DNA from 4 places in the Erwinia wuhanensis genome. Region 1 is predicted to be linked to each of the others. Evidence: predicted binding sites of a transcription regulator. Region 1 holds the regulator's gene; each other region holds the start of a gene.

Region 1 (5,795 bases):
GGCAGCAGCGAAGCGCCTTCGGTCTGCTTCAGCAGTGCCCGACAGCCGTAGCCGCCGGCGAGAAAGGCCAGCGTCTGCGGCACGTAGCTAAGGCCGATATCGCCCGGCGACATGCCCAGTTCGGCCAGAATAAATGGCGAACCGGTCAGCCAGGCGAAAAAGCTGGCGGAGCAGGCGGCGTAAATCAGCACGTTGCCGCTCCAGATCGGCGACTTCAGCAGCGTGAAGAAACCCACTTTCGCCTCTTCCTTATGCTCTTTTGGAGCAGGCGTCGACAGAAAAAGCGTGGCGACCAGCAGGATCAGGGCCAGCAGCAGCAGCGCCAGGAAAATCGACCGCCAGGCAAAGTGGTTCAGCAGCCAGGCACCCAGCAGCGGGGCCAGCGCCGGCGACAGCGCCACCAGCGGCATAATAGTGGCAAACACGCGGTTGGCCTGCGCGCCGGAATAGCGATCGATCACCAGCGCCTGCCAGCTGACGGCGGCGGCGCAAATGCCTACCGCCTGTAAAAAGCGCAGCGTCAGCAGCATGGTGGTGGATTCCGCCCACCACATTGCGCCGCAGCTGACGGCAAACAGCCCCAGCCCCATCAACAGCACCGGCTTGCGGCCAATGCGGTCGGAAAGCGGCCCCCAGAACAGCTGCGCGCTGGCAAACCCGGCCAGGAACAGGCTGAGGCTGGCGCTGATGACGCCCGCTTCGGTTTGCAAATCCTGCTGCATCGCCGTAAAGGCGGGCAGATACATATCGGTGGCAAGAAAACCCGCAACGCTGAGCAGCGCGAGGTAAAGTAAAAATCCTTTCGACGGCATGAGATTTTGCTCTTTTTTATCAGGTGAATAGCGGACGGCAGTGTAAAAGAGTGCGATAGCGGTTGTGAAACGGTAATATTTGCGTCTTGCGTTCAAAAATTTTGCAGGAAGAATATGTGGTCAGAACACTCGCTTGAGGTGATTGATGCGGTCGCCCGAACCGGCAGCTTTACCGCCGCAGCGGCGGAGCTGCATCGCGTTCCGTCCGCCATCAGCTATACCGTGCGCCAGCTGGAAGAGTGGCTGGCGGTGCCGCTGTTCGAGCGGCGTCACCGGGACGTGGTCTTAACGGCGGCGGGCGAGGTCTTTATTCAGGAAGGGCGGAGTGTTATCAAAAAAATGCTTGCCACGCGACGCCAGTGTCAGCAGGTCGCCAACGGCTGGCGCGGCCAGCTGAATATTGCCGTCGATCGCATTGTTAAAACCGCGCGTACGCGCCAGCTGGTGGTGGATTTTTACCGACATTTTCCCGATATGGAACTGCATCTTTCACCGGAGGTATTCAACGGCGTATGGGATGCGCTGGCCGACGGCCGGGTTGACGTGGCGATAGGCGCGACGCAGGCCATTCCGGTCGGCGGACGCTTCGCCTTTCGCAATATGGGAATGCTCAACTGGCGCTGCGTGGTGAAGGCGGATCATCCGCTTGCGCAACACCGGGAGAAGGTTAGCGAGGAGGCGATCCGGGAGTGGCCTTCGCTGGTGCTGGAAGATACCTCGCGCGCGCTGCCGAAAAGAACCACCTGGACGCTGGATAATCAGCGACGGCTGGTCGCGCCGGACTGGGAGAGCGCGTTTGATTGCCTGCTGGCCGGGCTGTGTGTCGGCATGGTGCCGGGGCATCTTGCGCAACCGCTGCTGCAAAACGGCTCGCTGTGCGAACTGAGGCTGGATCCGCCTTTTCCGGATAGCCCCTGCTGCGTCAGCTGGTCGGAACAGCAGGCGTCGCCAGCGCTGCGCTGGCTGCTGGATTATTTAGGCGAAACGGAAACGCTGAACAGCGAATGGCTGCGGGAGGCGTAAAAGACGGGCGGCGGATGGCCGCCCGTGCGCTTAGCGACGGTAGTCGAGGAAAGGGCCGTCCGCTACGGAGCGACGTTCAATCAGCGTCGGATGCACTTCAATCGTCTGCGGCTCTTCGCGTTTGCTGGTAATACGATCGAGCAGCATATTGAAGGCCGTTGCGCCCAGACGCTCTTTCGGCTGGTGGACGGTGGTCAGCGCGGGGGTAAAGTAGCGCGAGTTGCGCACGTTATCATACCCGATCACCGAAATATCCTGCGGTACGCGCAGGCCCATCTCGTCTGCGGCGCAAATCGCGCCCATCGCCATCACGTCGCCGCCGCAGAATACCGCGGTAGGACGCTGTTTTTGCGCCAGCAGCTGCTGCATGGCGCGATAGCCCGATTCCGGCTCAAAATCGCCCTGAACCAGCCACTCTTCGCGCAGCGTAATCCCCGCTTCGTTCAGCGCCTTGAGGAAGCCGGCATGACGACCGCCGCCGGTATTGCGCTCCATATGGCCCGGGATCACGCCGATATCGCGGTGGCCGCGATCGATCAGATAGCGGCCTGCCAGATAACCGCCTTCAAAAGCGTTATCGAGAATAGTGTCGGTAAAATCGCCGCGCGACTCGCCCCAGTCCATGACGACCATCGGGATGTTGCGGTGATCTTCCAGCATCTTAATCAGCTCATCCGGGTACTCGGCGCACATGACCAGCAGGCCATCGACGCGTTTTTGCGCCATCATCGACAGATAGGCCTGCTGCTTTTCCAGTTCGTTATGCGCGTTGCCCAAAATCAGCGTATAGCCTTTGGCAAAACAGCTGTGTTCAACCGCCTCAATAATTTCGGCGAAATAGGGCGCCTCGCTGGAGGTCGCCAGCAGGCCAATGGTTTTGGTGTTATTGACCTTCAGGCTGCGGGCCACGGCGCTGGGCGAATAGTGCAGCGCTTTGATCGCTGCCCAGACGGCTTCCCGCGTGTCTTCAGCGACAAAGCGGGTTTTATTAATGACGTGGGACACCGTGGTGGTTGAGACACCGGCGCGTTTGGCCACATCTTTTATGGTTGCCATGGAAAAAGACTCCTGCGCTGTTCAGTAAGTCACTGAAAAGCGGTTTGTTAAACGATTGCCTGGAATGATGATAATCCTGATATAAGTTGCGCATAATTTGTTGCGGAATGGTTATAACAGGAGGGAGTTCAGGGTGGCGAAACAGACTTGAGCAGAACATCATGTCGGCTAAATGCCTGTTGCGCAACAAACCGTGGATTCTAACAAGAGCAGGCGCAGAACACGAGGGTTTTAGGGCAACAGGCGAAAATTTTGCGCAAATAAGAGTAAACCGGCCCGGATCGTTTGCGCGATCCGGGCCTCCAGCCTACTGAGTGGGCTAGCGGATAGTTTTCGGCGTCATGACGCGGCGAGCGCCGACGTAGTGCTGCTCCCAGTAATCTTCGCTGAGCATACTCACCTGGATATCCTTGCCGGTACGCGGCGACTGGATAAACTTGCCGTTGCCCAGGTAAACGCCAACGTGATCCGCCGAGGCGCGGCCGTTGATGCTGAAAAATACCAGATCGCCTTTTTCCAGCTCGTTGCGCTTGATCGAAGCCGCATCCCGCAGATGGTACATTTCGTTAGCGGTGCGAGGGATCTTAAACTTCACCAGATCTTTATAGGCATACCAGACCAGACCGCTACAGTCGAAACCGGTCTTGGGCGAGGTGCCGCCCCAGAGATAGGGCTTGCCCAGCTGGTTCATCAGCTTGCTCATCGCCGTTTCGCGGGCTTTCTGATAGCGGGCGCGATGCGCTTTGCTGAGCTTAAGCGGGGCCGAGGCCGAGCCGCTGGTTAAGGCTTCCGTCTCTTCGTTGCGCAAGCGATGACGACCATAGCGTTTCTTGGGCGGCAGCGCAGCGGCGACGGTCTGCGTTTTTTTGCGCAGCTTAAACTTTTTAGCAAGGGGCGAACGGCTTTTGGTTGGGCTGGCTTCTTTTACTTTACGTGTAGAGGTTTTCACCGGGCGGCGCTTGCGGCGATCGTCTTCACGAGCAGGCGTGGCGCTGTCTGCTTTGTGGTGGTCCGCTTTAACGGCAGCGTGTGGCGATGCGTGCGCCACAGACATAAACAGCTGGGCAAAGGCCAGCATCAGCAACGTGATGAGTAAACGCATCTTTACCATTAACAGTTTGTGCTCCCGCCAGTGGCAAGAGCATGGCTAAATAAGGAGATCTGCGCCTGGGCAGTCAGTCAGGACGATTCTAATCGAACTCTTTACTAAAAAGTAAGGCCTTTTTTGTTTCAATCGTCGCAAAGCGGTAAAAGCTGTAAAATTTAGCCTGTTCAAACATTTATCTGCGCAAATTTGCCGCTGATATTTACAGTTAACGCAGCGCCGCCGGACCGAAAATGGTATTTTAACATTTTGTTTTCCGACCGTAGCGTCAGTGGGCGACTGAAAATGACATTTTCATCACGCTCGCAGACTCGCTACACTATACAGACACGAAGTAGCCGATTGAGGAAGGCATTTATGAGCACCATTGAGAAGATTGAGCGCCAGATCGCAGAAAACCCGATTCTGCTGTATATGAAAGGTTCCCCAAAACTGCCAAGCTGCGGCTTTTCCGCGCAGGCCGTACAGGCGCTGTCCGCCTGCGGCGAGCGTTTCGCCTATGTCGATATCCTGCAGAATCCGGAAATTCGTGCTGAGCTGCCTAAATACGCCAACTGGCCGACTTTTCCACAGCTGTGGGTAGACGGCGAGCTGGTCGGCGGCTGCGACATCATTATTCAGATGTTTCAGGCGGGCGAACTGCAGCAGCTGATCAAAGAGACGGCGCAGAAATATCCTTCCGACGCGGCAGAATAAAACGTTGCGCTAAGCGAAGAGACTATCGGACAGGCCTGACAATGCGTCAGGCCTGTTTTTTTTAGTCGAGGTTCGCCGTTTCCGCCAGCGGCCAGCCGCCCAGACGTTTCCAGCGATTAACCAGCTCACAGAACAGATCGGCCGTCTGCACGGTATCATACAGCGCGGAATGCGCCTGCGAACTGTCGAAAGGCATTCCGGCGGCCGTACAGGCTTTCGCCAGCACCGTTTGCCCCAGCACCAGGCCGCTCAGCGCGGCGGTATCAAAGGTGACAAACGGGTGGAAAGGATTACGCTTCAGCCCGGCTCTTTCCGCCGCGGCATTCATAAAATTCAGATCGAAAGTGGCGTTATGAGCCACCATGACGGCACGATTGCAGCCCTGATCTTTGATACCTTTGCGCACGGCTTTAAAGATGGCGTGCAGCGCTTCGTACTCGCTGACCGCGCCGCGCAGCGGATTGGCAGGATCGATGCCGTTAAAGGCCAGCGCTTCGGGTTGCAGAACAGACCCTTCGAACGGCTCAACGTGAAAATGGAGCGTTTCGTCTTTCTCCAGCCAGCCATCGTCGTTCATTTTCAGCGTGACGGCGGCCACTTCCAGTAAGGCGTTGGTTTTGGCGTCGAAACCGGCGGTTTCAACATCGATCACTACCGGATAAAAACCGCGAAAACGGCTGCTGAGGGCGTTAAGTTCGTTCGATTCGGACATCAGGATCTCACAGGCGAAAATTGAGCGCGTATTATGGCAAATTTCGGCATGGGTTGCAGCAGGGGAAGGGGAAAGAAGGGTGCCGGGAAGGCACCCCGACGCGTTACGCGCCCAGGCCGTGGCCCGCGTGTTTGTTTTCGATCAGTTCGATTTTATAGCCGTCCGGATCTTCCACAAAGGCGATAATGGTGGTGCCGCCTTTAACCGGGCCGGCTTCACGAGTTACGTTGCCGCCTTCGTTGCGGATACGGTCGCAGGTAGCCGCCACGTCGTCCACGCCCAGCGCGATATGGCCGTAGGCATCGCCCAGGTCATATTTATCCACGCCCCAGTTATAGGTCAGCTCAATCACCGCGCCTTCGCTCTCTTCGGTATAGCCTACGAAAGCCAG
Region 2 (5,795 bases), on a different contig from region 1:
AAAAAGATATCAACGCGGCCAACCTGCGTACGCAGCCGGAATACGATTATCTGAAAGACGGCAAATCGGAGCTGAAAGGCTATCGCGCGGTGCGTCAGGTGCAGGTTACGCTGCGCCAGCTTGATAAGCTGAACGAGCTGCTGGACGGCGCGCTGAAATCGGGCCTGAACGAAATCCGCTCCGTTGAGCTGGGCGTGGCTAATCCCGATAGCTATCGCGATAAAGCCCGCCAGGCCGCTATCGAAAACGCGACGCATCAGGCTAGCGAGCTGGCGAAAGGCTTTAACGCTCAGCTGGGGCCGGTTTACAGCATTCGCTATCACGTAGCCAACTATCAGCCGATGCCAATGGCGAGAATGTTTAAAACCGCCGACGCCGCGCCGATGAGCTCGGCCGCGCAAACCTACGAGCAGCAGAGCATTCACTTTGACGATCAGGTGGATGTGGTGTTTGAGCTACAGCGCAAGCAGTAATCTCAGCTTGCTGAAAGCCGCGTCCGGTAAGCATTCCGGACGCTTTTCTTTGCCAGGGATGCCAGGCAAAAATCCGCTCCAACCTGAGCGCTATTCCCCCTGGCGCAGCACGCGATGGCCGTGGGCAATCAGCGCGTCGGTCACTTTGCGCATCAGGCGGCTTTCCGGCGCAAAACGATGCCAGTACAGCATCCGGCGCTGAAACAGCCCCGGCGTCAGATCGATCAGTTCGCCTTCCGCCAGCTCGCGCTCAATCTGTAAGTGCGGGATCATACAGCAGGTCGTGCCCTGACGCGCCAGCTGCACAAAAGCCTCCGACGAGTTAACGATATGGCACGGCACGCTGCCGGGCGACAGATCGAAATTCTGCTGTAAAAACGCCTGATGCATATCGTCAAGATGATCGAAAGCCACCGCCGGCGCCTTCAGCAGTGCTGAGCGGGTCACGCCGTTCGGAAAGTAGCGCGCGGCAAACTCTTTCGAGCCGACAAACAGATAATCCAGCGCGCCGAGCTGATCCACCAGGCAGCTTGGCAGCGGCTGCGGCTGGATACTTACCGCGCCGACTACTTCGCCGCGCCGCAGGCGCTCCTGGGTACGGGTTTCGTCTTCCACCTGAAGATTCAGGCGCACCGGCGAATCGCTCAGCACCGTTTTCAGCGCGGGCAGCAGCCAGGTCGCCAGACTGTCGGCGTTCACTGCCAGCGACAGCAGCAGCGGCGTGGTGCCGCTGTTTTCATCGCCCAGCCACTCTTCTTCCAGCAGCTCTACCTGATGCAGCAACGCCAGCAGCTTTTGCCCCTGTTCGGTAGGGCGAGGCGGCACGGTGCGCACCAGCAGCGGCTGACCAAACATATTTTCCAGCTGCTTGATGCGCTGGGAAACGGCTGACTGGGTAATACAAAGTTTTTGCGCCGCGCGTTCAAAGCCGCGCTCGCGAATGACTGCATCCAGCGCCTGAAGCGTTCGATAGTCCGGGCGTTTCATTGTTGTTTTAGCTCTCTTTCAGGTGTGGAATCTGCACTATGCCATATTTTTGCCATTTTGCCCTGCGCTTAAAGCTGGCGTCCCGGTTTTGCGGCCTCTCTTCCAGAGTGACAACAAATGGCGCCGCAGAGCGGTTTTTTCAACGAGGGTTGCTTTATACTATCGCCACACAGTAGCAGCACGGATTCTAAACTTACCATGACGCAGGATGAACTGAAAAAAGCCGTTGGCTGGGCCGCGTTAAACTATGTTGAACGCGGCACTATCGTTGGCGTGGGCACCGGATCGACCGCCGCCCACTTTATTGATGCGCTGGGCTCGATTAAAAATGAGATTGAAGGCGCGGTCTCCAGCTCGGAGGCTTCCACGCTCCGGCTGAAAAGCTTAGGTATTCCGGTTTTCGATTTGAACGAGGTGGATTCCCTGTCGGTTTATGTTGACGGCGCCGACGAGATCAACAGCGCGATGCAGATGATTAAAGGCGGGGGCGCGGCGCTGACCCGTGAAAAAATCATTGCCGCCGTGGCGAAGAAGTTCGTCTGCATCGCCGACGAATCCAAGCAGGTCGACGTGCTGGGCAAATTTCCGCTGCCGGTCGAGGTCATTCCTATGGCTCGCAGCTTTGTGGCGCGCGAGCTGGTGAAGCTGGGCGGCCTGCCGGAATATCGTCAGCAGGTGGTCACCGATAACGGTAACGTCATCCTGGACGTGCATAATCTGAAAATCCTGGATGCCGTCGCGCTGGAAAAAGCCATCAACGCGCTGCCGGGCGTAGTCACGGTGGGGCTTTTCGCCACGCGTGGCGCGGACGTGGCGCTGATCGGCACGGCAAACGGTGTAAAAACGCTGGGCGATTAGCTGATTAGCGTGGCCGTTTTACCAGCCGGGAATGGCCGGTAGTGCATCAAGGTCGTGGCCGTCAGCCGCGACCTTAAGCGCCAGGCTCTAAGTCATAGCTGTAGCCATAGCTATAAGCGCCAGGTCATAGCCGTAGCCGTAAGCTCTGAATGCTAAGTGCTAAGAGCTAAGTGCTAAGTGCTAAGTGCCAGGTGCTAAATGCCAGGTACTAAATGCCAGGCCACAATCGATAAGCTCTAAGCTCTAAGCTCTAAGCTCTAAGCTCTAAGCTCTAAGCTCTAAGCTCTAAGCTCTAAGCTCTAAGCTCTAAGCTCTAAGCTCTAAGCTCTAAGCCATAAAAAAACGATCTTACCGGCGCGGCTATCGCCTCGGTTAATTTTTATAAAAAAACATCTTTTCTTTTGCCCCACAAATTTGGTGACTTATGTCACGGAATTTACCCCCGCCTCGCGATCCTGCTGACGATGCTTCACGTGTCATGATTATCTGCCGATTTATGCTGATGCTTTCGGCTGCCGTGCTGGCCGCAAGGCAATCGTTTGTATTGCCGCGCGCGTAAATTTTGATATTTTGACAGAAGGCTGACTTATTCCTCACGGAGTCAGTCACTTCTGAAGTCTGCTGAATAGGGTCGGGAAATGGCAAAAGTATCACTGGAGAAAGACAAGATTAAGTTCCTGCTGGTCGAAGGCGTGCACCAGAGCGCGATTGAGAATCTTCGGGCGTCAGGCTACACCAACATCGAATTTCACAAGGGCGCGCTGGACAGCGAAACGCTGAAAGAAGCGATCCGCGACGCGCACTTTATTGGTATCCGCTCGCGTACCAACCTGACCGAAGAGATTTTCGCTGCGGCAGAAAAACTCGTCGCGGTAGGCTGCTTCTGCATCGGCACTAACCAGGTCGATTTGCAGGCCGCAGAAAAACGCGGTATTCCGGTGTTCAATGCGCCTTTCTCCAATACCCGATCCGTAGCAGAACTGGTCATCGGCGAGCTGCTGCTGATGCTGCGCGGCGTACCGGCCGCCAATGCTAAAGCGCACCGCGGCATCTGGAACAAGCTGGCGGTCGGCTCTTATGAGGCGCGCGGCAAAAAGCTGGGCATTATCGGCTATGGCCATATCGGTATGCAGCTGGGCGTGCTGGCCGAAAGCTTAGGGATGCACGTCTACTTTTACGATATCGAAAGCAAGCTGCCGCTCGGCAACGCCACGCAGGTTCGCTACCTCTCCGAACTGCTGAATATGAGCGATGTGGTCAGCCTGCACGTGCCGGAAACGGCCTCCACCCAGAATATGATGGGTGCGGAAGAGCTGGCGATGATGAAACCCGGCTCGCTGCTGATCAACGCTTCACGCGGCACGGTAGTGGATATTCCGGCGCTGTGCAAAGTGCTGGCGGACAAACATCTGGCCGGCGCGGCCATCGACGTCTTCCCGGAAGAGCCGGCAACTAACGCCGATCCGTTTAATTCGCCGCTGTGCGAGTTCGACAACGTGATCCTGACGCCGCATATCGGCGGTTCAACGCAGGAAGCGCAGGAAAATATCGGGATTGAAGTAGCGGGTAAACTGGCGAAATACTCAGATAACGGCTCGACGCTGTCAGCGGTTAACTTCCCGGAAGTGTCGCTGCCGATGCATGGCCAGCAGAGCCGCCTGCTGCATATTCACGAGAACCGTCCCGGCGTGCTGACCGCCATCAACAATATCTTTGCCGGTCAGGGCATCAACATTGCCGCGCAGTATCTGCAAACCACGCCGCAGATGGGCTATGTGGTGATCGATATCGATGCGACGAAGGAAGTGGCCGACAACGCGCTTCAGCAGATGAAAGCGATTCCGGGCACCATTCGCGCTCGTCTGCTTTACTGATGACGCAAAGCGTCCCCGCTCGTGGGACGCTTTTCCTGCCATTGCCAGAGCCGCGAAGGCGTAATTATCGCCGGCAAAGGCACATCCCATTCCGCCACGGGCAATGTTTCTACCTGCTGACAGTCATGCGCCAGGCCGATCGGCAACAGGCCGTGCTGCGGCCAATTTTGCAGAGTGCGGTCATAAAAGCCGCCGCCCATACCCAGACGCTGTCCGGCCCGATCGAACGCCACCAGCGGCACCATTATCACATCCAGCTCGTCCAGCGTGGCCAGGTTGCGGATATCCAGCGGCGGTTCCGGGATACGCAGACGGTTAGGCTGCAACAGCGTTTCCGTGTCATAGCGCAGAAAAAGCAGCTGACCGCGTGAAAAAGGGTGCAGTACGGGCAGATAAACTTCCTGATGACGCTGCCAAAGTTTGGCAATCAGCGGACGGGTATCCAGTTCGCCGTCGAAGGACAGGAACAGCGCGATTTTGCGGGCCTGCTGAACGGGTTTGAAGCTTAGCGCATGTTCGGCGACCGTTACGGCGGCCAGGCGCTGCTGTTCTGGTGTCAGGTCACGACGCAAATGGCGAATGTGAGTACGAATATCCTGACGATCGAGAAGGCTGAGGTTCATCAGTTTCACCGTGTCGGAAGCGGGATAAAGCAGGGAACCCGAAAGCGCCGGGAAAAACATGGCTTTGCAGGTGGTAAAGAAGGGAATCTCCGAGATGCCGCCGCAGGCTGTAACCCTTGAACCCTTGGTTCAAGGTGAGTGTACCGTCATAACCATCAGGCTTCTCGGACGGACCGAGCATGCACACAGGTTACAGAGCGCCACACTCTGTTTGGTATGAAATATCGGCTCAGGGGACTGGCCCGCTTGCAAACACCTCAGAGAATTTTTTACATCACCGTTACTGTAACACAGATAACGTTAACGTGTTATTCGAATTGCGTTCCAGTTCTTTCCGTAATGCGACCTTGTTCAAGCAATGCCTGCTCGATAGTCTGCTGTAACATTCGGATACGCTGTTCCATATTACTGGCATAATCGCGGGTTTTCATCTTTTCCTGCGCTAACTCATGGCAGATGTTCAACGCGGCGATAAAAACCAATTGTTCAGTATTGGTGACTCTAGTGCGAACTTTAAGATCTTGCAACCGTTGATTAAGGTCTTCGGCGGCCAGATTCAGCGCATCTTGCTGTTCAGGCGGACAATTCACTCTTAAGGAACGGCCAAAAATTTGAATATCTACGGGCTGTGCAGACATAAAACCATCCTGACTGATTACTTCGCCGGTAATCTCCCTTGCCGCTCAATGGCTTGGGAGGGGCGCAACTATATCTACCCCTGGCAGAAGAAACAACCCCTTTCTGGAATCAAAGAGGCACCTGGTGGTAGCATAACACGAACTTATCCAGCCAACGATGACCAAAACCTATGTCACTAACAAACACAATGCCGGGCTACGACGCGCTGGCTTCAGCACTGACGCAGCAGGGCGTGGGAATGACCCCGGCTGAAATGCACGGCCTGATCAGCGGAATTCTCTGCGGCGGTAACAAGGACAGCAGCTGGCAGACGCTGGTACACGACTTAACGAACGAAGGCA
Region 3 (5,795 bases), on a different contig from region 1:
TTGAGCCAGCTGCCGCTGCATTTCCGCCATCTGGCGCTCGAGTTCCGCCACTCTTTCTGTCAAATCGCCGCTTTCTGGTGCGTCTGAAGAGGCGGGCAACGCGGCCTCATCCACCTCGCCGCTGAACAGATGCATATAGCGGCTTTCCCGCTTGCCTGGCTCACGCGCCAGCCGGACGACAAAGGGGCCGTCCTCGCGCGCGGCAAGATTTTCCAGCGTCCGCTCAAGCTCAGCCATATCGGCAAATTCATGCAGCCGGGCGCTGCGCGTGCGCAGTTCGCCCGGCGTTTGCGGGCCGCGCAGCAGCAAAGTAGCCACCAGCGCCAGCTCTGCGGCAGAAAATTTGAGCTGGCCGAACTCGCTGTTGCAGAAGCGGTGCTCATATTTCACCACTCTCTGGCCGGATCCGCTAAACGAGGTAACCAAATGCTTTTTCGCCAGCATGTCCAGCGCATCCTGCACGCCGGTTTCAGCCAGCGTCATCACGGGTTCGCGGTTCGATTTCTGGTTACAGGCCGTGACCACGCCGTTCAACGACATGGGATACTGATCGGGCGTCGTCACCTGCTTTTCCAGCAGGCAGCCAATAATGCGCGCCTCAACGGGCGAAAGAAGAATTTTCATCAAAGAGGTCCACGTCGTTCGGGTGTCCATTCTCTGGCGGTCAGCGCGGTCAGCACGTGATCCTGCCAGCGTCCGTCTATCAGCAGATAGTCTTTGGCATAGCCCTCTTTTTCAAAGCCGAGCCGGGCCAGTAAGTTGCCGCTGCGCTGATTATGCGGCATGTAGTTCGCCATAATTCTGTGCATATGTTGCTGGCGCTGCATATAACGAATAGCCGACTGGAGCGCCTCGAACATCATGCCCTGTCCCTGCCATTTCTGCCCCAGCGAATAGCCCAGATAGCAGGCGTGAAACGAGCCGCGCACCACGTTACTGAAGTTGGCCACGCCGCGCACTTCGTTTTCGTCCGGATCCATCACCGCAAAATAGTAGGCGTTGCCCTGCTTATGCATATCGGTGATCAGCCCCAGCCGCGCCTGCCAGCCGGAAGGATAGCAGTGGCTTTCATCCCGAATCGGCTCCCAGGGCTTAAGAAATGCCCGGTTTTCCGCATAGTAATCCGCCAGACGCCAGGCGTCTCTCTCGTGTACCAGGCGCACGACCAGCCTGTCGGTAGTCAGGCGCACTTTAGGGGCTGCGGAACGATAGCCAAACATCTTCTCTCCTGAATTCAGCCGATCATAAATAAAAGCGCCGCGTTGCGTCGACGGCACGTCTTTTTACTATAACCGCCTGATTGCAGTCGGGTAAAATAATGCCGGGAAATATTCCCGTTGTGAATGGCGGAAACGGCTGAAACGCACGATAGCTGGCGCACCGGTTTGCCCTGTCAGCCGTTCTCTTCCATACTCCCTGCATACATTAAGAAGGTTAATGGTATTTGCCGTTACCTTTATCGCTGTAAGGAGGCACTTTTGAAACTGTTTATTTACGAACACTGTCCGTTCTGCGTAAAGGCACGCATGATCTTTGGCCTGAAAAACCTGCCGGTCGAACTGGTGGTGATGCTGAATGACGATGAAGAAACGCCGAAGAAGCTGATCGGACAAAAAATGGCGCCGATCCTGATGAAAGAAGACGGCAGCTGCATGCCGGAAAGCCTGGATATCGTCGCCTTTGTTGATAAAAGCGACGGCGAGCCGCTGCTGACGGGCCGTCCTAATCCCGCGATCAGCGACTGGCTGCGTCACGTTAACAGCTATCTGAACAAGCTGCTGCTGCCTCGCATCGCCACGGCATCCTTTGCCGAGTTCGCCACGCCCGAAGCGCGCCGCTACTTCACGGAGAAAAAAGAAGCCAGCGTCGGCAGCTTTGACGAGCTGAGGCAGCATTCCGCAGGCTTTATTAAAAATATCAATGACGATCTGCGCAAGCTCGACAAGCTGATTGTGAAGCCCAACGCGGTGAACGGCGAGCTGTCGCTGGATGATATCCACCTTTTCCCGGTGCTGCGTTCCCTGACCCTGGTCGCGGGCGTCGACTATCCCAGCCGCGTGGCTGACTATCGCGACAATATGGCGAAACAGACGCAGATCAATCTGCTTTCTTCCGTGGCTGCCTGATCTTCCGGGGCCGTTTTCACGGCCCCGCCTTATTTCGTCACAACTTTTCCCACCAGCCGGGTGACTCTTTGTCATTTGTCGGGCAAGCTATCGCTGCGCGTCAGAAGGGGTAACTGACGTCATAACGTGACGAGGAGCACTATGAACAATCTTATGCGGGGCGCGATGGCCCTGATGCTGGCGCTGAGCCTGGCAGGCTGCAACAAGCTGACTCAATATTCCGTCAGCGAGCAGGAAGTAAACCAGGCGCTGCAAAAGCATAATAATTATGAAAAGCAGATTGGCGTGGCCGGGCTGGTCGATGCCCATATTGTCCTGACCGATCTCAACAGCAAAATCGGGCGCGAAGAGGCGGACAAAGCCACGCTGACCGGTAAAGCTACCGTGGACATCAGCTCGCTGTTCGGCCCACAGCACGCGGAAATGCTGCTGACCATGAAGGCGCAGCCTGTTTTCGATAAGGAAAAGGGGGCAATCTTCCTGAAAGATATGCAGCTGACCGACGTCCAGGCGCAGCCCGCGAAAATGCAGGGCGTGCTGAATACGCTGACGCCCTACCTGAATCAGTCGCTGAAAGAGTATTTCAATCAGAAGCCGGCTTACCTGCTCAGCACCGATCGCAGCAAGGCGGAGTCGATGGCGAAGCGTTTCGCTAAAGGTCTGGTAGTGAAGCCTGGCGAGCTGGTGATCCCATTTACTGATTAACACCTCAGGGTTTCCCAATTGCTGCGGGAAACCCTGATTTATTTCTCCGCCGCCTTTATAAAGCAGGTGCAAACGCTATGGGAAACCCTGACCCATTTCGCTGCCGCCCTCACAAAGCAGGTGCAAACGTTTGGCTTTCCCTTTATCCTTGATACCCGGCCAAATCGCGCCATACGATTTCACTTCTGCCGGAGCCTGTTCATGACTGCACACCCTCAGCAACTTATTATCCGCCGCCCTGACGACTGGCATATCCATCTGCGAGACGATGAGATGCTGAAAACCGTGCTGCCCTTCACCAGCGAGGTCAACGGTCGGGCAATCGTTATGCCTAATCTGGTGCCGCCGATTGTTAGCGTAGCCGCCGCCGTGGCCTATCGCGATCGCATCCTGGCCGCCGTGCCGGAAGGCCACCGTTTTACGCCGCTGATGACCTGTTATCTGACCGATTCGCTGGCTGCGGACGAGGTCGAGAAAGGCTTTAGCGAAGGCGTGTTTACCGCTGCCAAACTTTATCCCGCCCATGCGACCACCAATTCCAGCCACGGCGTGACCAATATCGATGCCATCGCCACCGTGCTGGAGCGGATGCAGAAAATCGGCATGCCGCTGTTGATCCACGGCGAAGTGACCGATGCGCACATCGATATTTTCGATCGCGAGGCACGCTTTATCGAAACCGTGATGGAGCCGTTGCGCAAACGCTATCCGGCGCTGAAAGTGGTTTTTGAGCATATCACCACCAAAGAAGCCGCTGAGTACGTGCAGGAAGGCAATCATCTGCTTGGTGCTACCATCACCCCGCAGCACCTGATGTTCAACCGTAACCATATGCTGGTGGGCGGCGTGCGTCCGCATCTTTACTGTCTGCCCATCCTGAAGCGCAACGTGCATCAGGAAGCACTGCGCAAAGTGGTCGCCAGCGGCCACGAACGCTTCTTTTTGGGAACGGACACCGCGCCGCACCTGCGTCATCGTAAGGAGGCCAGCTGCGGCTGTGCAGGCGTCTTTAATGCCCCTTCTTCCCTGCCCGCCTACGCCACCGTGTTTGAAGAGCTGGGCGCGCTGGCGCATTTCGCCGCGTTCTGTTCCGAGAACGGCCCGCGCTTCTACGGCCTGCCGCTGAATGAAGGCACGCTGAAGCTGGTGCGTCAGCCGTGGACGGTGCCGGAGAGCGTCACGCTGGGCGAAGACACGCTGGTGCCGTTCCTGGCTGGCGAAACGCTGAACTGGCGCGTCGAGCTGTAATTCAGACAAAATGATTGCTTCCGCCGATCTTACTGTATATATTCACAGTGAATTCATCGGAGGCTTTTATGCGTATTGAAGTCACTGTAGCAAGAACCACCTCGCTGCCCGCTGGCGCCATCGATGCGCTGAGCGCCGAGCTGAGCAAGCGAATCGACAAACAATTTCCTGAATCCGCCCACAGCGTTTCGGTACGCTACGCCGCAGCCAATAATCTGACGGTGATGGGCGGCGGTAAAGAGGCAAAAGACCAGATTACCGATATCCTGCAGGAAACCTGGGAAAGCGCCGACGACTGGTTTATCACCGACTGATCGACGTCCCGTGGTCTTTCCGTTTTTTGCCGGGCTTCGCCGTCCGGCTTTTTTCTTTTCTCCCCTCTTTGCTCCTGACGGAATCTGGCTATAGTAGAGTGACCAAATATGCGTTGCTGCCGCTGGCTAAGAGGTCTGCCATGAATGTTGAAAATCCTGAAGAAGCGATGACGTTTGGCGAGCTGCTGGCGCTGATCGCCGATCAACAGCGCCGCCTGAGCGTGCTGGAAGTTGCTTTCTCCTCTCTCTCTTTGTGCCTGGATGAACAGGCCGCGCTGCGGCTGGTCGACAAGCTTCGTCTGGAAGCGACCCGTTCAGATTATGATGAAAATAAGCGGCAGCACTTCGCCGCGCTGGCCGATGAGTTAGCCAAACGAGCCGGGTGAATAATATTTACTCAAGTATTGTTATTTCGCTGCCGATATTTATTATATCGGGAGCACCCGCTCTTAGTTTCTGCGTACGCAATCCCGTAACAATTAAAGGCAATCGGCTCAGATCGACATTTCATTCTGCGAACATTGGAATTTCTGTTATAATTTTCCTGTTCTATGAAAAAAAGCCGCATTGAACCTCGATAAATCACTTCGTTGTCATTGTTAACACGAGTAATAAGGGGGTTATAATGGACAGAAACAAAGAGGTTATCCAGACACATCCCCTCGTTGGGTGGGATATCAGTACCGTAGACAGCTACGATGCTATGATGATCCGTCTGCATTCACTTTCATCAAATGAACAGCCAGACGATGAAGCTGAAGTGGGCCAGACCTACTGGCTGACCACCGATGTTGCCAGACAATTTATCTCCATTCTCGAAGCTGGCATAGCGAAGATAGAAGCTACTGAATATCAGGATCGCGACTACAAAAAGCACTAATTTCGTCCGCGTTGACCTGAAGGCACCCAAATGGGTGCCTTTTTCATTTCTGCCGCATTTTTTTTCATTCCAGCCGCATTTTGCTATTCTGCCTGCCTGTATAACCGATGGAGCCAGGTACTGATGGTTTATGACTTAATTGTGGTGGGCAGCGGCTCGGTAGGTGCAGCGGCCGGCTGGTACGCCACCCAGGCGGGACTGAATGTCCTGATGATCGATCGGGCGCATCCGCCCCATCGCGAAGGCAGCCATCATGGAGACACGCGTTTAATTCGCCACGCTTACGGCGAAGGCGCCCGCTACGTGCCGATGGTATTGCGCGCTCAGCAGCTGTGGGACGAGCTGGAGCAGCAGTGCGGCGAGCGAATTATGCAGCGCAGCGGCGTGCTGAATCTTGCGCCTGATCGTTCCGAATTTATCCGCAACGTGCGGCAGAGCGCTGAAACCTATAGCCTGCCGGTGGAGATCTTCAGCGGTGAAGATGCCGTGCGGCGCTGGCCGCAGCTGGCCGTCCCTGAAAAC
Region 4 (5,795 bases), on a different contig from region 1:
GCCTTCCCAAGGACGCCGCGCAACGCCAGCTTCTGATTTTTGCATTAAATATAAGAAATTCATATATATAACTAAGGCCAGCCTCGCTGGCCTTTTTTTATTTTTGTAAATTTAGATATAGTTCACAAAGTTCCGTTTTATTTACATATTGAAACACAAATTTTCTTCCTGTAACCAGAATAGGATATTAGTAGCATTTTCGAGGTAGATTAACCGCACCGCGAATGGAAAGATGCGTGCAGATACAGGAAGACACCAAACTCTCATCGTAGTTCTGTAAAGAATTATTGACGGCAGTGGCAGGTGTCCAGATAACTCCAATGAGGGTAATAAATAATGATGAAGCGCAATATTCTGGCACTGGTTATCCCAGCCCTGTTAGCCGCTGGTGCAGCCAATGCAGCAGAAATCTATAACAAAGACGGCAATAAGCTGGACCTCTATGGGAAAGCAGTTGGTTTGCACTATTTCTCTGATAACGACGGCAACGATGGCGACCAGAGCTACGTGCGTTTTGGTTTCAAAGGTGAAACCCAGATTAACGATATGCTCACCGGCTACGGCCAGTGGGAATACAACATCCAGGCAAACAATTCTGAAGGCGGCTCCGACGCGCAGGACGGCAACAAAACCCGTCTGGGCTTCGCTGGTCTGAAATTCGCTGAGTACGGCTCTATCGATTACGGCCGTAACTACAGCCTGCTGTACGATCCAATGGGCTGGACCGATATGCTGCCAGAGTTCGGCGGCGACTCTGCCTATAGCGACCTGGGCATCCTGGGCGGCCGTACTACCGGCGTGCTGACCTACCGCAACACCAACTTCTTTGGCCTGGTTGACGGCTGGAACTTTGCCGTACAGTATCAGGGTAAAAACGAGCGTGAAGACGACATTCGCCGCGCTAACGGAGACGGTTACGCAGTCTCTACCAGCTATACCGCGCCAATCGGTGTAGGCGTGTCTGCAGCTTATGGTTCTTATGACCGTACCGATGCGCAGGCAGCTGGCGTGCGTACCGTGACTAACCCGAATAACTCCGCTGAATCCGTCACCATCAATAGCGGCGCGGGTAAACGTGCTGAAGCATGGGCTACCGCGCTGAAATATGACGCTAACAGCGTTTACCTGGCAGCGATGTACGGTGAAACCCGTAACGCCACGCCAATTTCTTACAGCGGCAATTTTAGCGACGCTGACAGCACTTCCTGGTCTGCTAACTCTTTCGCTAACAAGGCTCAGAACATTGAGCTGGTTGCGCAGTATCAGTTTGACTTCGGTCTGCGTCCATCCCTGGCCTACGTGCAGTCTAAAGGCAAGGATATCGAAGGCGTTGGCGATGCTGACCTGATCAAATATGTTGATGTGGGCGCAACCTACTACTTCAACAAAAACATGTCTACTTACGTTGACTACCAGATCAACCTGCTGGATGACAACAATCCACTGGGTCTGAACACCGACGACACCGTGGCTGTAGGTCTGGTTTACCAGTTCTAATCAAGCAACAAATCGTCTGGCGGGGCTTCGGCCCCGCTTTTTTATTGTCTGCACCTTCGCTTTTCTCTGCCTGCCCTTATTCCCTTCCTGACTTGCCCGTGCTGCTAAATAAAACCTGTCGCTTCCCTATGTAATTTCTTTTTCCGTTTCATAAAAATTCGAGCCATGCCGCAGCGTTCCTGAAAAATTTCCAAAAGTGTTTGTTAGCCACGCGTGAACATGAAAAAATCAGTCTGGATTTAGCTTAAGGAGAGCCAATATGGATATGGACAGCCCTCTTCTGCTAACGCTGTCAAACCACAGCAACCAGCAGGAAAAAAAAGAAACCGAGACGGAAGCGCGCTTTACCCGTATCGAAATGCATATCGCCTGGCTCAGACATGACGTTAACGATATCAGAAACGAGCTCCATGATATTCGTGGGGAAATAAAGGATGTACGCGGCGAGATAAAGGACGTGCGCGGTGAGATACAGGACGTACGCGGTGAGATGAAAGATATCCGCAAAGATATGCAGACTGATTTTCGCCTGATGTTTAGCGCGCTGATCGGCGTTGCGCTGGGCCTGGCCTACATTATGGCCAGAGGTTTTCATTGGCTATAGGCCCCGTACGCCAGGAAAGCGGCCGCGCTTATTTTACCTTTACAGGTGTTTATAGCAGCTGGCTGCCGCTACCTTTATCCAGGGCATTCTTTCACTGTTTTTAGCGCAAACGGTTGGCATTTTTATCATAGTGGCGGTACCCTGAATTCTCATTTCGTTTCAGGTTATAACGGACTTTCATTATGTTTGAACGCATTGCAGCTGCACCCGCAGATCCTATCCTTGGCTTAGCCGACCTTTATCGTGCGGACGACCGTCCTGACAAAATTAACCTTGGCATTGGCGTTTATAAGGACGAAACCGGCAAAACGCCGGTGCTGACCAGCGTGAAAAAAGCCGAGCAGTATCTGCTGGAAAATGAAACGACCAAAAATTATTTGAGCATTGATGGCCTGGCCGATTTTGGCAAATGTACGCAGGCGCTGCTGTTTGGCAAAGATAACGCCATCCTGCGTGACAAACGTGCGCGTACAGCGCAAACGCCTGGCGGTACGGGCGCGCTGCGCGTAGCGGCGGATTTTATTGCCGCGCAAACCGGCGCCAGGCGCGTTTGGGTCAGCAATCCTAGCTGGCCTAATCATAAAAATGTGTTTCAGTCCGCCGGACTGGAAGTCTGTGAATATCAGTATTACGATGCGGCCAGCCATTCGCTGGATTTCGACGGAATGCTGAACGCGCTGCGTGAAGCGCAGGCGGGCGATATTGTGCTGTTCCACGGCTGCTGCCATAACCCTACCGGCATCGATCCTACGGCCGCACAGTGGCAGGAGCTTGCCGAGATGTCGCTGGCGAAAGGCTGGCTGCCGCTGTTCGACTTTGCCTATCAGGGCTTTGCGCGTGGGCTGGAAGAAGATGCAGAGGGCCTGCGCATTTTTGCTGCCGGACACCAGGAGCTGATTGTCGCCAGTTCTTATTCGAAGAACTTCGGGCTTTATAATGAGCGCGTAGGCGCGTTCACGCTGGTCGCCAGCACGGCCGATATTGCCAACACGGCCTTTAGCCAGGTTAAAGCTACCATCCGCGCGAACTACTCTAATCCGCCTGCGCATGGCGCGGCGGTCGTCGCCACTATCCTGGGCAACGATGCGCTGCGTACCCTGTGGGAGCAGGAGTTGACCGATATGCGCCAGCGCATCCACCGTATGCGTCAGCTGTTCGTTAATACCCTGCAGGAAAAAGGGGCAAAAGGCGACTTCAGCTTTATTATCAACCAGAACGGTATGTTCTCTTTTAGCGGCCTGACCAAAGATCAGGTGATTAGACTGCGGGAAGAGTTTGGCGTTTATGCGGTCAATTCAGGCCGGGTTAACGTAGCGGGAATGACGCCGGACAATATGGCGCCGCTGTGCGAAGCGATTGCCGCCGTGCTGTAAGTGCACATAAAGCGGATGCGAAATATTTTATCCGTCACGCAATAAAAAAGCCTGCATTACGCAGGCTTTTTTATACGGCAGCTTTATTGCAGAAAAGGATTGGAAATCCGCTCTCTGCCCAGCGTCGAGCTGGGGCCGTGGCCGGGTAAAAAGGTGACGTCATCGCCAAGCGGCAGCAGCTTGTTTTTGATCGCGGCAATCAGGTCGCTATGGCTGCCCTGAGGGAAATCGGTACGTCCCACGCCGCCGCTGAAGATCACATCGCCGGAGATCAGCAGGCGAGAAGCCCGATCAAAAAATACGATATGACCCGGCGTATGGCCCGGACAGAGCAGAACCTCAAGCGAGATATCGCCCACGTGCACAACCTCACCCTCTTCCAGCCAGCGATCGGGCGTTAACGGCGCACATTCAGGAAAACCAAACATCTGGCTCTGCATCGGCAGCCCTTCCAGCCAGAACGCATCTGCTTTATGCGGCCCAACAACCGGTACGGCATAAAAAGCAGCCAGTTCAGCCGCCGCGCCTACGTGGTCCAGATGGCCATGCGTCAGCAGAATTTGCGTAACTGTTACGCCCTTTGCCGTCGTCTGCGCTTTAATTTTTTCTGCGTCGCCGCCAGGATCGACAATGGCGGCCTGCAGCGTCACCGGACACCAGATCAAAGAGCAGTTTTGCGAAAAGGCCGTTACCGGAATAGTTTGATAATTCATAAGGCTCCATTAATTCCGGTCAGCCCGGATTTTCTTACCAGTGCCTTGCCGGCCCGGTATCAATATGCACAAAGTTGCTTTTGGGATAGTATCCTACACCCCCGGCCCGCATGGAAAGAGCCGCTTTGCGTATATTGCTGAGGGCGATCCCCTCAATATGAAAATCCATTGCCTGGCCCAGCGTATGATAGCTGTGCTTGGCTACGCCGGTGCTGCTGCCGCGTTCGCGCAGCGAGTTGTTGGTCGCCAGCGTACGGTAACCGGAAATCAGCTGTACGGGCTTGCGCGTATCTAACAGCGCCTGGAGCCGATACAGCTGATCGAAAAGATGTGGATCGATGCTTTTGATCCTGTTGGCGCGATAATCACGAAAAAAATGGTTAAGGCGCGTTAACTCATTCTTGTCATAGCTTTTCCCGTTGAAAAACTCGGTTTTAAGGCTTTCTCCGGTATGTAAATTATTCAGCGTCAGAATGCGAGGACGTGAGGTGGAAAGCGAAGCGAAAGCCTGGCCAGGAAGCAGCGACAGGCCTAGTGCCGCGCCGCCCAGGGCCAGTAATTTACGGCGATGAGAGTCGAATTTATCCATTAATCTGTGTTACCCGGCTAAAAAAGTTCTGAAACGGTGGAAACGTTCACCGCCCGGAACCATAACCGGGTAGAAATGTGGCGTCAACCGACGAAACGTGACGGATACGGCAATTCCTTGAGAGGCTGCCGTACCCGTCAGACAGGCTGGCCGCAGGCCAACATCAGAAAACCTGAAGAATCAACCACTAGAGTAATAATTGACCAGCTTTCGCCAATACCTGCGCCCCGGAGCGCGCCGTCAGGTCATAATTGTAAATATCTGTACGATATTGCGTACGTCCGTCGTCAGCGACCCAGGCGGTCAGGTAATACAGGTTGACCGGAATGTGATGACGCACCGGCACATAACGGGTATCACCCTGCTTCAGCGTGCTGGAGATACGCGAATCATTCCAGCCCGCATCCTGTAACAGCAGATTAGCCAAATCAGACGCCTTGTTTACCCTGACGCAGCCGGAACTCAGCGCCCTGATATCCTTCTGGAAAAGATTGTGGTTAGGCGTATCGTGCAGATAGATAGCGTCCGAGCTTGGCATATTAAATTTATAACGACCCAGCGAGTTCGTTGCCCCTGGCGCCTGACGGATACGATACGGGAACGAAGCTGCCGAAACCATCCGCCAGTCAATCATGGAAGGATCGATCACTTCAGCATCGCTGCTCCAGCCGGAAAGCAGCGTGTAGTTGTGCTTATACAGGTAGCTCGGATCCTGTTTTACCTTCGGGATAATATCTTTGCGCACCAGCGTGGTGGGTACATTCCATGGCGGATTAAGCACCACGTTGTTTAAGGCACTGCGCATGAGCGGCGTTTTACGATCCGGACGGCCCACGATAACGCGGGAATCCAGGATCTGATTGCCATTCAGATAATATTTCAGCGAGTAGTTGGCAATATTCACCATGATGCCGTTATGCATATCATCCGGCAGCAGCCTTAGCCGCTGAATGTTCAGCGCCAGCAGCGAGGCCCGCAGCTGCGGAGAAACGTTTAGCCATTCACGCGTTCTTGGCCCG

The links. The regulator PurR, encoded in region 1, represses purine synthesis genes. The targets are predictions, from matches to a motif close to CANGCAAACGTTTGCNTG.
Region 2: a site for PurR is predicted at 2,847-2,864, ahead of serA (phosphoglycerate dehydrogenase). Genes of this name have one in related genera too.
Region 3: a site for PurR is predicted at 2,951-2,968, ahead of pyrC (dihydroorotase). Genes of this name have one in related genera too.
Region 4: a site for PurR is predicted at 2,204-2,221, ahead of QZH36_RS05205 (amino acid aminotransferase). Genes of this name have one in related genera too.

What each region holds. Positions count from the first base shown of each region.
Region 1 is NZ_JAUJUH010000001.1:770,562-776,356, reverse strand. It holds gene punC (purine nucleoside transporter PunC) at 1-812, opposite strand, end outside; gene punR (DNA-binding transcriptional activator PunR) at 927-1,835, shown strand; gene purR (HTH-type transcriptional repressor PurR) at 1,866-2,891, opposite strand; gene QZH36_RS03500 (C40 family peptidase) at 3,211-3,993, opposite strand; gene QZH36_RS03495 (Grx4 family monothiol glutaredoxin) at 4,354-4,692, shown strand; gene rnt (ribonuclease T) at 4,754-5,404, opposite strand; gene gloA (lactoylglutathione lyase) at 5,508-5,795, opposite strand, start outside.
Region 2 is NZ_JAUJUH010000003.1:401,941-407,735, forward strand. It holds gene QZH36_RS09595 (oxidative stress defense protein) at 1-473, shown strand, start outside; gene QZH36_RS09600 (LysR family transcriptional regulator ArgP) at 564-1,460, opposite strand; gene rpiA (ribose-5-phosphate isomerase RpiA) at 1,659-2,318, shown strand; gene serA (phosphoglycerate dehydrogenase) at 2,957-4,192, shown strand; gene QZH36_RS09615 (5-formyltetrahydrofolate cyclo-ligase) at 4,186-4,815, opposite strand; RNA gene ssrS (6S RNA) at 4,898-5,082, opposite strand; gene zapA (cell division protein ZapA) at 5,124-5,453, opposite strand; gene QZH36_RS09630 (YecA/YgfB family protein) at 5,624-5,795, shown strand, end outside.
Region 3 is NZ_JAUJUH010000002.1:55,923-61,717, forward strand. It holds gene QZH36_RS04665 (DUF480 domain-containing protein) at 1-624, opposite strand, end outside; gene rimJ (ribosomal protein S5-alanine N-acetyltransferase) at 624-1,220, opposite strand; gene grxB (glutaredoxin 2) at 1,479-2,126, shown strand; gene QZH36_RS04680 (lipoprotein) at 2,268-2,831, shown strand; gene pyrC (dihydroorotase) at 3,033-4,079, shown strand; gene dinI (DNA damage-inducible protein I) at 4,148-4,393, shown strand; gene QZH36_RS04695 (hypothetical protein) at 4,534-4,779, shown strand; gene bssS (biofilm formation regulator BssS) at 5,019-5,273, shown strand; gene solA (N-methyl-L-tryptophan oxidase) at 5,397-5,795, shown strand, end outside.
Region 4 is NZ_JAUJUH010000002.1:158,725-164,519, forward strand. It holds gene asnS (asparagine--tRNA ligase) at 1-36, shown strand, start outside; gene ompF (porin OmpF) at 337-1,497, shown strand; gene QZH36_RS05200 (hypothetical protein) at 1,757-2,101, shown strand; gene QZH36_RS05205 (amino acid aminotransferase) at 2,284-3,474, shown strand; gene QZH36_RS05210 (MBL fold metallo-hydrolase) at 3,558-4,187, opposite strand; gene mepK (peptidoglycan L,D-endopeptidase MepK) at 4,222-4,776, opposite strand; gene ldtD (L,D-transpeptidase LdtD) at 4,964-5,795, opposite strand, start outside.